DNA from 3 places in the Bombilactobacillus sp. ESL1094 genome. Region 1 is predicted to be linked to each of the others. Evidence: predicted binding sites of a transcription regulator. Region 1 holds the regulator's gene; each other region holds the start of a gene.

Region 1 (3,287 bases):
AAGTCAATTTGATTTTGCGCTTTAAAGTCAGCGACTAACCAATCCATAATAGCATTATCAAAGTCATCGCCACCTAAATGGGTATCACCATTAGTTGACAATACTTGGAAAACGCCATCGCCTAATTCCAAAACGGAAACATCAAAAGTCCCACCACCTAAATCGTAAACTAAGACTTTTTCATCGGCATCACTTTTATCTAAACCATAAGCTAAAGCAGAAGCTGTTGGTTCATTAATAATCCGTTTAACATCTAAACCAGCAATTTTACCAGCATCTTTGGTAGCTTGCCGTTGTGAGTCATTGAAGTAAGCTGGTACAGTAATTACCGCTTCAGTCACTTCTTCACCCAAATATTTTTCCGCAAAGTTTTTAATGTATTGCAAAATCATGGCCGAAATTTCTTGTGGTGTATATTCTTTGCCATCAACATTGACTTTATAGCCAGCTTCACCAATGTGGCGTTTGATAGAAGAAATCGTATTCGGGTTGGTAATTGCTTGCCGCTTAGCCACTTCACCAACTTGTGTTTCACCATCTTTAAAAGCAACTACTGATGGTGTAGTCCGGCCGCCTTCTGGATTAGCAATAATCTTCGGGTCGCCACCTTCTAAAACAGCAACTGCTGAATTAGTTGTTCCTAAATCAATTCCGATAATTTTTGACATTAATTAAACCTTCTCCATTAAATTAATTTATTGTGCCACAACAACCATACTTGGCCGCAAAACGCGATCTTTTAATTGATAACCGGCCTGTAATACTTGCACCACTGTGTCTGCTGGATGCTCATCATCACTTGCTACTGTTTGCACCGCCTGATGAATCGTCGGATCAAATTTTTCATTCAAAGCTTTAATTTCAGTAATATCATTTTCCGCTAATGCTTGCTTCAAATGTTTTAAAACCATCTGCACACCAGTAATTAAGCCGTCATTGGTCTGATCGGCACTACTTGCTTGTAGTGCACGTTCTAAATTGTCAATTGATGGTAAAATAGCTGTCGCTAACTTTTGTCCATCATACTTAATTAAACTAGCCTGTTCTTGTTGATTATGCTTTTTAATATTTTGAATTTCCGCTTGTAAGCGTAACTCCTGATCTTGACTAGCTTTTAAATCTTTTTCTAATTTTTGATTAGCATCTAATAGTTTGTCTACCACTTCATCAGCAGCTGGCTTGGCTGTGGCTGGTTCATCCTGATCTTTGCTGGATACCACTTTTTCTTGATCATTAGCAGCTGCTTTTTTTGTTGAAGCTTTTTCTGAAGGAAACTCTTCCGGATCTATTTCAGGTTTCGTCATAAACACGCCTCCTAACTTGAATTACCATTTAGTTCTTGAAAATAATCAATTAACCGCTTTGCCAATTCATAACGTAAAGAGGTAATTAAACCAATCACTTGTGAATAAGGCATATTAGTGGGCCCTAAGAGGGCAATTAAGCCATCACCGTGAACGCCCACACTATATTTGGCGGTAATCAAACTATAATTATTCAATATTTGCGGCGCTAATTCAGCACCCAAATGGACCTTAATTCCTTGATTATTAGAATCATCGTCACTGAGATTCTGATCCATTCCCAAAAGCTTGGCTAAATTATGGTCACTGTCAAACAATGAATACAAACTCTTTAAACTGTCACTATTACGGGTATCAACGTAGTTAAATAAATTAGATTTACCGTCCACAAAGAAATGATCGGCGGCAACTTTATCTAAGATATCATCAAAAATTGACAAAAAACCATCTGGAGTCTGTAAATATTGTGCCACCAGTTTAGGAAAATCAGTCTTTAATCGCTTGGAAACCTCATTCAAAGTCTGACCTACTAATTGATCATTAATAATGCGTACGACCGCTTCCAAACGATCAGCCGCAATATCTGCTTCTAAGCGATACACTTGATTATAAACAGCTCCATCACTAGTTACCATAATAGCCATGACTTGACTGTTACCCAAGTCTACAATTCGAAAACCAGTTAAAACAGTATTATCACTCTCAGGTCCTAAAGCAATGGCCGTATAACTTGTCAAAGTTGAGAGAATTTTAGCGGACTGCGCAACAATCTCATCAATTTTGGTAAAGCGTTGTTTGGCAAAATCAGAATGAATGATTTCTGAAGTTTGCTCCGAAACATCTATCGGCGTTAACAGGTGATCCAAATAGTACCGATAACCACTATCTGAAGGCACCCGTCCTGATGACAAATGAATCTTTTCAATCAGACCCAAACTCTCTAAATTTGCCATGTCATTGCGAATAGTTGCCGAACTCACATGAATTGGTAACCGATCCATTAAAGCCTTCGAGCCAATAGGTTGCCCCGTTTCAATATATTGTTGAACAATTGCCTTTAAAATTGCAGCTTGACGATCAGTTATCAAACCAAATCACCTCGCTTTTAGCACTCTTGATATATCAGTGCTAACAATGTTAAATATAGCAAGCTATTAGCACTATGTCAAGTTAGTTGCTATTATTTTCTGAAATAATTTTCGGTAGCTTGCTGATCTTGTCGTAATTGCTGCACCAATGCCGGGGCGTCAGCAAATTTAATTTCAGGACGTAAATATTTTAACCACTGAATTTGGACTTCCTGACCATAGAGATCTTGATCAAAGTCTAAGAGATTAGCCTCTACTGTGACCGGATTATTGCCCCTTTTAAAAGTCACATTTCGGCCAACGGAAGTCATCGCTGGGAACCAGTCATCACCAACTTTGACTCGTGTGACGTAAACACCCAAGCTAGGAACTAATTGCTCTGCGCTTAAAGCTAAATTAGCTGTGGGAAAACCCAACTGCCGCCCCATTTGATAACCGTGAACCACTGGACCTTGGTTTTGGTAATTATAACCCAATAATAAATTAGCGTGTTGAATCTGATCCGTCTGTAACGCTGTGCGAATATTAGTAGAAGAAATTTTTTCATGATCGAAATTTAAAGAAGGAATCTCTACAATTTCAAAGCGTTGTTGGACTAACTGGCGTAAATACGTCATGGTCGCAATCTCTTTGGGGCCAAAGGTCCAATCAAAGCCGGCCACTAAAGTTGTAATATGCAAGCGCAACAAAAAATCTTCGACAAATTTTTGCGGTGCTAAATGCGCCAAAATGGGATTAAACTCTACTACATAGACAATATCTACTTGTAATTCTTGAAACAATTCTAGTTTGCGTTGAAATGGCGTCAGATACTGGAACGTTCCCGTCACTTTTTGCGGTTGATAAACTTCAATAGGATGGCGGTCAAACGTCAAAACTGCCGCTGGTTGTTGCC
Region 2 (3,287 bases), 1.3 Mb from region 1:
ATGTTCACTATCACCCGGTATGATTATAACTTGTTCAATTCCTAAAAAGGAAGCTAAACGCGTTGCAATAACGGAAGTATCATTTAACTTACCAATAACCACATCGAGGTGAGCAACAATCTCTTCGCCTTTTTCGGTTAACATCATCCCTGATTTAGAGGAGCTAATTAAGCCACTAGTTTTAAACAAATCTGTTTCCCGCCGCAAAACTCGTTCTGAAAGATCCAACTCACTTGCCAAGATCCGCCGACCAATTGGTTGCATCCAGCGAATTTCCTGCAAAATTCGATAACGCTTTCGCAGGGTACTTAAAAAATCTGGTGCAATGGCTTCGATCCAACCAAGTTCATCGTTGACTGACGATGCATTTGCCGTGGGACTAATTTTGTCCCTGTGTGGCATATTAAGACCCATCCAATCAAAAAATATATGTGAGTAACATTTCCAACTCACAACAAGATTATAACAACTTAATTTTTAATTTGCAATAAACAAAACCACTTTTTTACAGAAAAAATGGTTCATCACAAAATTGTAATGAACCACCAACTATGCGCCACCTGGGAGTCGAACCCAGATCCCAAGAACCGGAATCTTGTGTGCTATCCATTACACTAGCGGCGCAATACATGAGATATATTACACGATGAAAGAACATTTGGCAATACCTAAATAGATTTTTTATTAATTATTTTCAACACTTTAACTGCAGATCTTACCTCATAGTAAAATGATAAGTTTCATTTTGGGTGCTTACTACTTAAATCTATTGATTAGTTTCAAATGATTTTGGAAAATAAATTTCAAGTACTAAAAATGGTGGACAAATCCATTAATGACGGTATTTTTAGCTTTGCAATGGTATCTAATCGTTCTTTTTCTTGAAGCAAAAAACTTTCTTTTCCAATAATGTTATGTATACTATGTTCTTGTAATAAAATTTGGGAGGAAAAATTATGACTAAAAAAATTGGAGTTATCGTCGGTAGTTTACGTAAGCAATCTTTTTCCAAGGCAATCGCTAATGCAATGAAAGAAATGTTTCCTGAAGGCTACGATGCACAATTAATCGATATCAGTGACTTGCCAATCTTCAACCAAGATTTTGAAGATGGTGAATTAGAAGAGCCAGCTAGTTACAGCCGTTTCCGTAATGATGTTAAAGACATGGATGCTATTTTATTCGTTACCCCAGAATATAACCGCAGCACGCCTGCTGTTTTAAAGAACGCCCTTGATGTCGGTTCTCGTCCTTATGGACAAAGCGTTTGGGATAAGAAGCCTGCTGCAGTTGTTAGTGTTTCACCTGGTGCCCCTGGTGCTTTTGGTGCTAATCACCACTTACGCCAATCATTAGTCTTCTTAAATATGCCAACTTTGCAACAGCCTGAAGCTTACCTAGGCAATGTAATGAATTACTTAGATGACAATGGTCAAGTTAATAATGACAATACAAAGCAATTCTTACAATCCATTGTTGATGCATTTGTTGAATTGATCAATCGGTATTAAGATATTCAATCAGAACTTTTTTCAAGTTCGCACATGAAGGACTCTTAGAGTCCTTTTTTTAATAATCAATTTATTACTATTAAGCAATCTGAAAATGAAGTCATGAGAGTTGACTTTTTTTAAATATATGATAAATTAGCAGAGTAATGTATAGAGTGCTAATAAGCAATAGGAGGCTTTTTTATGTTAGTTCCTACAGTTATTGAACAAAATTCACGTGGTGAACGTGCCTACGATATTTATTCTCGTTTATTAAAAGACCGCATCATTATGTTATCGGGCGAAGTTACTGATGATTTAGCTAATACGGTCATTGCCCAACTGTTATTCTTGGATGCTCAAGATTCTGAAAAAGATATTTATATGTACATCAACTCTCCTGGTGGCTCTGTAACCGCCGGCTTAGCAATTATGGATACTATGAATTTTGTCAAAGCCGATGTGCAAACCATTGCTATGGGAATGGCTGCTTCAATGGCTAGTGTCTTATTATCTTCTGGTGCTAAGGGCAAACGCTTTGCTTTACCAAACTCCACGGTCTTAATTCACCAACCTTCTGGCGGCGCTCAAGGTCAACAAACCGAAATTGAAATTGTGGCTGAAGAGATTTTAAAAACCCGCAAACGTTTAAATAAAATCTTAGCAGATAATTCTGGTCAAGATATCGAAACCATTGAACGCGATACTGAACGTGATAACTATTTAACCGCTCAAGAAGCTAAAGATTATGGCTTAATTGATGATATTATGACTAACAATTCAAATAAATAATTGGGCACATTAATCATTACAAAAAACACGACCTGATGGCCGTGTTTTTTTTATTCAATCACTTTACTAACACCTTGTTCAGTAATCACAAAATCAACAGGATAATCTAGCGGCGTTACTGGTACTTGTGCGCTTTGCAACTGCGCAAAGCATAATGCCACTGTCGTTGCTGTTAAAGACTGTTGTTGTAAATAACGATCATAATAACCGCCACCATAACCCAAACGTTTGCCCACTAAGGAGCAAGTTAAACACGGTACAATCACTAAATCTAATTCTGCTGGAGCAATAATAGGCGCTGTGATTGGTGGCTCTAAAACTCCTAAAGAACTTTTTTGTAGTGCTCGTTGTCCTTGAAACAGTTGCGCTTGCATCCGATGTTGTGCATAAACTCGCGGTAAGGCTATCACCTTCTGCTCACTTTGCGCCACCTTAACCAAAGGCTGCGTCGCTAATTCAGAACCCACGGACCAATAAGTAAAAATTGTATGACTCATTTGAAACTGTGGCAAATTAATTAACAAGTTCGTGATAACTTTGGTTGCTTGTTTACGATAGCTCGGTGATAGCTGCGCCCGCCGTTTTAAAAGTTCTTGACGTAACTGCGCCTTCTGCTGCTCAATTGCCGTCATAACTATAACGTACTCTTTAACTTAGGATAGCCACTTTGCGCCACCAATTGATCGTATTGCTGAGCAAATTCTTGTTCTTCTTGGTTACGATACCCTTCAAAAAGTACCTCTTTGATATCTTCTTGATTAAAAAAGCAAAAATCTTCGGTTTCATCGACACCATTGGGATACAAAACACCCGAATAATCAAAATAACCAATTTGATTTTTCTTTTCTTCAAACAGTGCTGCACGGTTCACGATCATTAAGGGCGTTTCCTGATCACCCTTTAAGGTTACTACTGAGCCAATTGGTAAAATTTTCATATGATTCTCCTTACAATGATGCAATTAAATTATTCAAAAAATGTAAAGCAATGTTATAGCGCATATCG
Region 3 (3,287 bases), 330 kb from region 1:
ACCACCAGCAACGTAGCCTTCTTCAACAGCGGCCCGCGTAGCATTCAAAGCATCTTCAATCCGATATTTGCGTTCTTTTAATTCAGTTTCAGTAGCGGCACCAACTTTAATCACACCAACGCCACCAGCTAATTTAGCTAAACGTTCTTGTAACTTTTCACGGTCAAAGTCAGAAGTTGTTTCGCTAACTTGCTTCTTAATTAAATCAACCCGTTCATCAATCGCATCTTTGGAACCAGAACCTTGGACAATTGTTGTGTTGTCTTTAGTAACAGTTACACGACCTGCTTGACCTAATTGATCAATGGTTGTGTCTTTTAATTCTAAGCCTAAATCAGCTGTAATGACAGTACCACCAGTCAAGATCGCAATATCTTCTAATTGTTCCTTACGACGATCGCCAAAACCAGGTGCTTTAACAGCTACAACATTGAACGTGCCCCGAACCTTGTTCAAAACCAATGTTGGTAAAGCTTCACCATCAACATCATCAGCAATAATCAATAAAGCTTTGCCTTGTTGCACGATTGATTGTAATAATGGCAAAATATCTTGGATGTTAGAAATCTTCTTATCAGTAATTAAAATGTATGGATTATCTAAATCGGCTTCCATTTTATCGTTATCAGTTACCATGTATTGTGATAAGTAACCACGATCAAATTGCATACCTTCAACAACATCAGAAGTTGTTTCAATACCCTTTGATTCTTCAATGGTAATTACACCATCATGACCAACTTTTTCCATCGCATCGGCAATTAATTCACCAACTTGTTGATTGGAAGAAGAAACTGCGGCAACTTGAGCAATTTGATCACGACCACTAACTTCGTGAGAAATCTTTCGCAATTCATCGACAGCAGTAGCAGTAGCCTTCTCAATTCCCGTCCGAATACCAACAGGGTTCGCACCAGCAGTTACGTTCTTCATGCCTTCTTGAATAATGGCTTGAGCTAAAACTGTCGCAGTGGTTGTACCGTCACCGGCAATATCATTAGTCTTTGAAGCAACTTCAGAAACTAATTTAGCACCCATATTTTCAAAATGATCTTCTAATTCAATATCTTTGGCGATAGTTACACCATCGTTGGTAATATTTGGAGAACCATAGGATTGTTCCAAAACAACGTTACGACCTTTAGGTCCAATTGTTGTTTTTACTGTATCTGCTAATTTATTAACGCCTTCAAGCATCTTAGCCCGTGCGTCTTCTGAAAATTTAATTTCTTTTGTCATTTTTCAGCCACCTCAATTATTATTTAATACTTTATGTTCTTAATTTCTAATTAATTACAAAAATTAGTCAACAATTGCCATGACATCTTTTTCATGCATTACGAGATATTTTTGGCCGTCATACTTAACTTCTGAACCAGCATATTTATCAAATAAGACTTTATCGCCTTTTTGAATGCTTAATTCAATTGTTTTACCTTCTGGTGTCCGTTCACCGGCGCCAACAGCAATAACTTCACCAACTTGTGGCTTTTCTTTAGCATTATTGGCTAGAACAATTCCACCAACTGTTTGTTCCTTTTCTTCATCAACTTGTACCAGAATACGATCACCTAATGGCTTTAACAAAGTAATCCCTCCAAATAAAAACATTTTTAGCACTCTTAGCACTCATCTTTATATAGTGCTAATACAAGTTCTATAATAACATGTTCCTTTCCAGATGCAAGTATTTCCGTTTAAAAATATTCGGAAAACTTACTTTTTTACAGTAGCACAGATTGCTTTGAAAACACATTAATTGGCTCAAAATCTAGTAATCTTCCTTTGCTTTTTTTAATCAAAAAGTCGCCCGTAATGGACGACTCACTTGATTTATCAAATTTGGAGCATAAAGAGCTTTCAAGACACGTATGCAATTATTAGATAATTAATTTTGCAAAATAGTTTTCAAATTGTTGACCCGATTCAGCTATGACTAGCGAGGAATTTGAAACATACCATCCTTTTTAGCGTAAGCTTTACCATAAGTCATATCATATTCTAATAACCGATAATCTTTATAAACTCGTGATTGATCCCACTTAGCATTTTTAGGGCCGTGAACATTTTTAGCAGTTAACGCATACGTATCGTTGCTTACTTTGGTTCGATTCTGTTGGCCCGTACCAGAAATTTGTAGTGGTTTGGTCAAAACTGGAACTTGCTGTTGTAATTGTTCCAATAATTGATAAAACGGGGTTTGCGGATAGTTAAGTTGTTGCAATAACTGTAAGGACATATAGTTGGGCGAGAAGTAATTATAATGATGCGTCTGTAAAGGAAAATTAGCCGCCATCACAAACGGCGTTGCATGAGAATACAAGGTATTCTGATTGAAGAGATCATCATAAATACCATCACCAGGATAATGATCGCCATACATGACAATTAACGTTTTTTGCTTAGCATGTTGATAATGTTGCACTAATTGCTTAAATGCTTGATCCGAATCGTGAACTTCTTGAAGATAAGCTTCTAATTTTTTAGTCTTATCAGCATCTCCGGCTACTTTATTCTGGAGTTGATAAGAACTTTTGGGACCTATTTCTGCTTGATAAGGCATATGGTTTTGCATCGTCAACATCAAACTAAATTGGCGACTAGACTTTTTTTGTTGTGCATAAAAGTTCGGATAGGCGGAGGCATCTGTATCATACAAACCATGTGGTGACTTCTTTAAATGCTGTAATTTCGATTGATCTTGGAATTTATGGATACCGATCGCTGGATAAGCTTGATTTCTACGATACATAGTGCCGGCATAAGGATGGTAGGCCTGTGAATTATAGCCAGCATCATTTAAATAATGCATGACACTCGGAAAATATTTTTTATTAGGTAAAATATCCTGATAGGGCGTATTGTTTAAAAAGTAATTGGAGAAACCTGTATTGGCTTCAAATTCAATATTAGCCGTACCCCCACCAAAACCAGGAGACACCATATAGCCCCCAGCTTGTTGGACCGTTGGATTCGTAATCATCTTAGAAATATAAGGCATCGGATTTTTATTGCCAACAAGGGGATACCATTTCTGTGTCCGTAAAGGATTGGTTAAAGATTCATTTAAAATATAAATAATGTTAACTTTCCCAACTTTTTTCCCTTGATTGGCTTTAACCAAACCTTTTTGATAACGTTTAGTAATTTGCTTCATAGTCGCCGCGCTATAATTAGCAGGCTTAATCATTGGCGTAGAATGGGCATTAAAGACAAAACCAATTAAAGTACCCCGATTACGATAATTGGCCAATTGTGAACGATCAACATTAGTAATATTATGCTTC

What was found. The regulator HrcA, encoded in region 1, represses chaperone genes, less so after heat shock. The targets are predictions, from matches to a motif close to TTAGCACTCNNNNNNNNNGAGTGCTAA.
Region 2: clpP (ATP-dependent Clp endopeptidase proteolytic subunit ClpP) is a predicted target of HrcA. The motif match lies at 1,647-1,673, and genes of this name have one in related genera.
Region 3: groES (co-chaperone GroES) is a predicted target of HrcA. The motif match lies at 1,623-1,649, and genes of this name have one in related genera.

What each region holds. Positions count from the first base shown of each region.
Region 1 is NZ_JBYLUM010000001.1:137,714-141,000, forward strand. It holds gene dnaK (molecular chaperone DnaK) at 1-668, opposite strand, end outside; gene grpE (nucleotide exchange factor GrpE) at 696-1,304, opposite strand; gene hrcA (heat-inducible transcriptional repressor HrcA) at 1,316-2,392, opposite strand; gene ribF (riboflavin biosynthesis protein RibF) at 2,485-3,287, opposite strand, start outside.
Region 2 is NZ_JBYLUM010000001.1:1,414,085-1,417,371, reverse strand. It holds gene AC3B5S_RS06685 (sugar-binding transcriptional regulator) at 1-402, opposite strand, end outside; tRNA gene AC3B5S_RS06680 (tRNA-Arg) at 553-624, opposite strand; gene AC3B5S_RS06675 (NADPH-dependent FMN reductase) at 957-1,511, shown strand; gene clpP (ATP-dependent Clp endopeptidase proteolytic subunit ClpP) at 1,695-2,282, shown strand; gene AC3B5S_RS06665 (5-formyltetrahydrofolate cyclo-ligase) at 2,333-2,914, opposite strand; gene AC3B5S_RS06660 (DUF4176 domain-containing protein) at 2,917-3,219, opposite strand; gene AC3B5S_RS06655 (CPBP family intramembrane glutamic endopeptidase) at 3,230-3,287, opposite strand, start outside.
Region 3 is NZ_JBYLUM010000001.1:467,097-470,383, forward strand. It holds gene groL (chaperonin GroEL) at 1-1,239, opposite strand, end outside; gene groES (co-chaperone GroES) at 1,303-1,587, opposite strand; gene AC3B5S_RS02535 (LTA synthase family protein) at 1,937-3,287, opposite strand, start outside.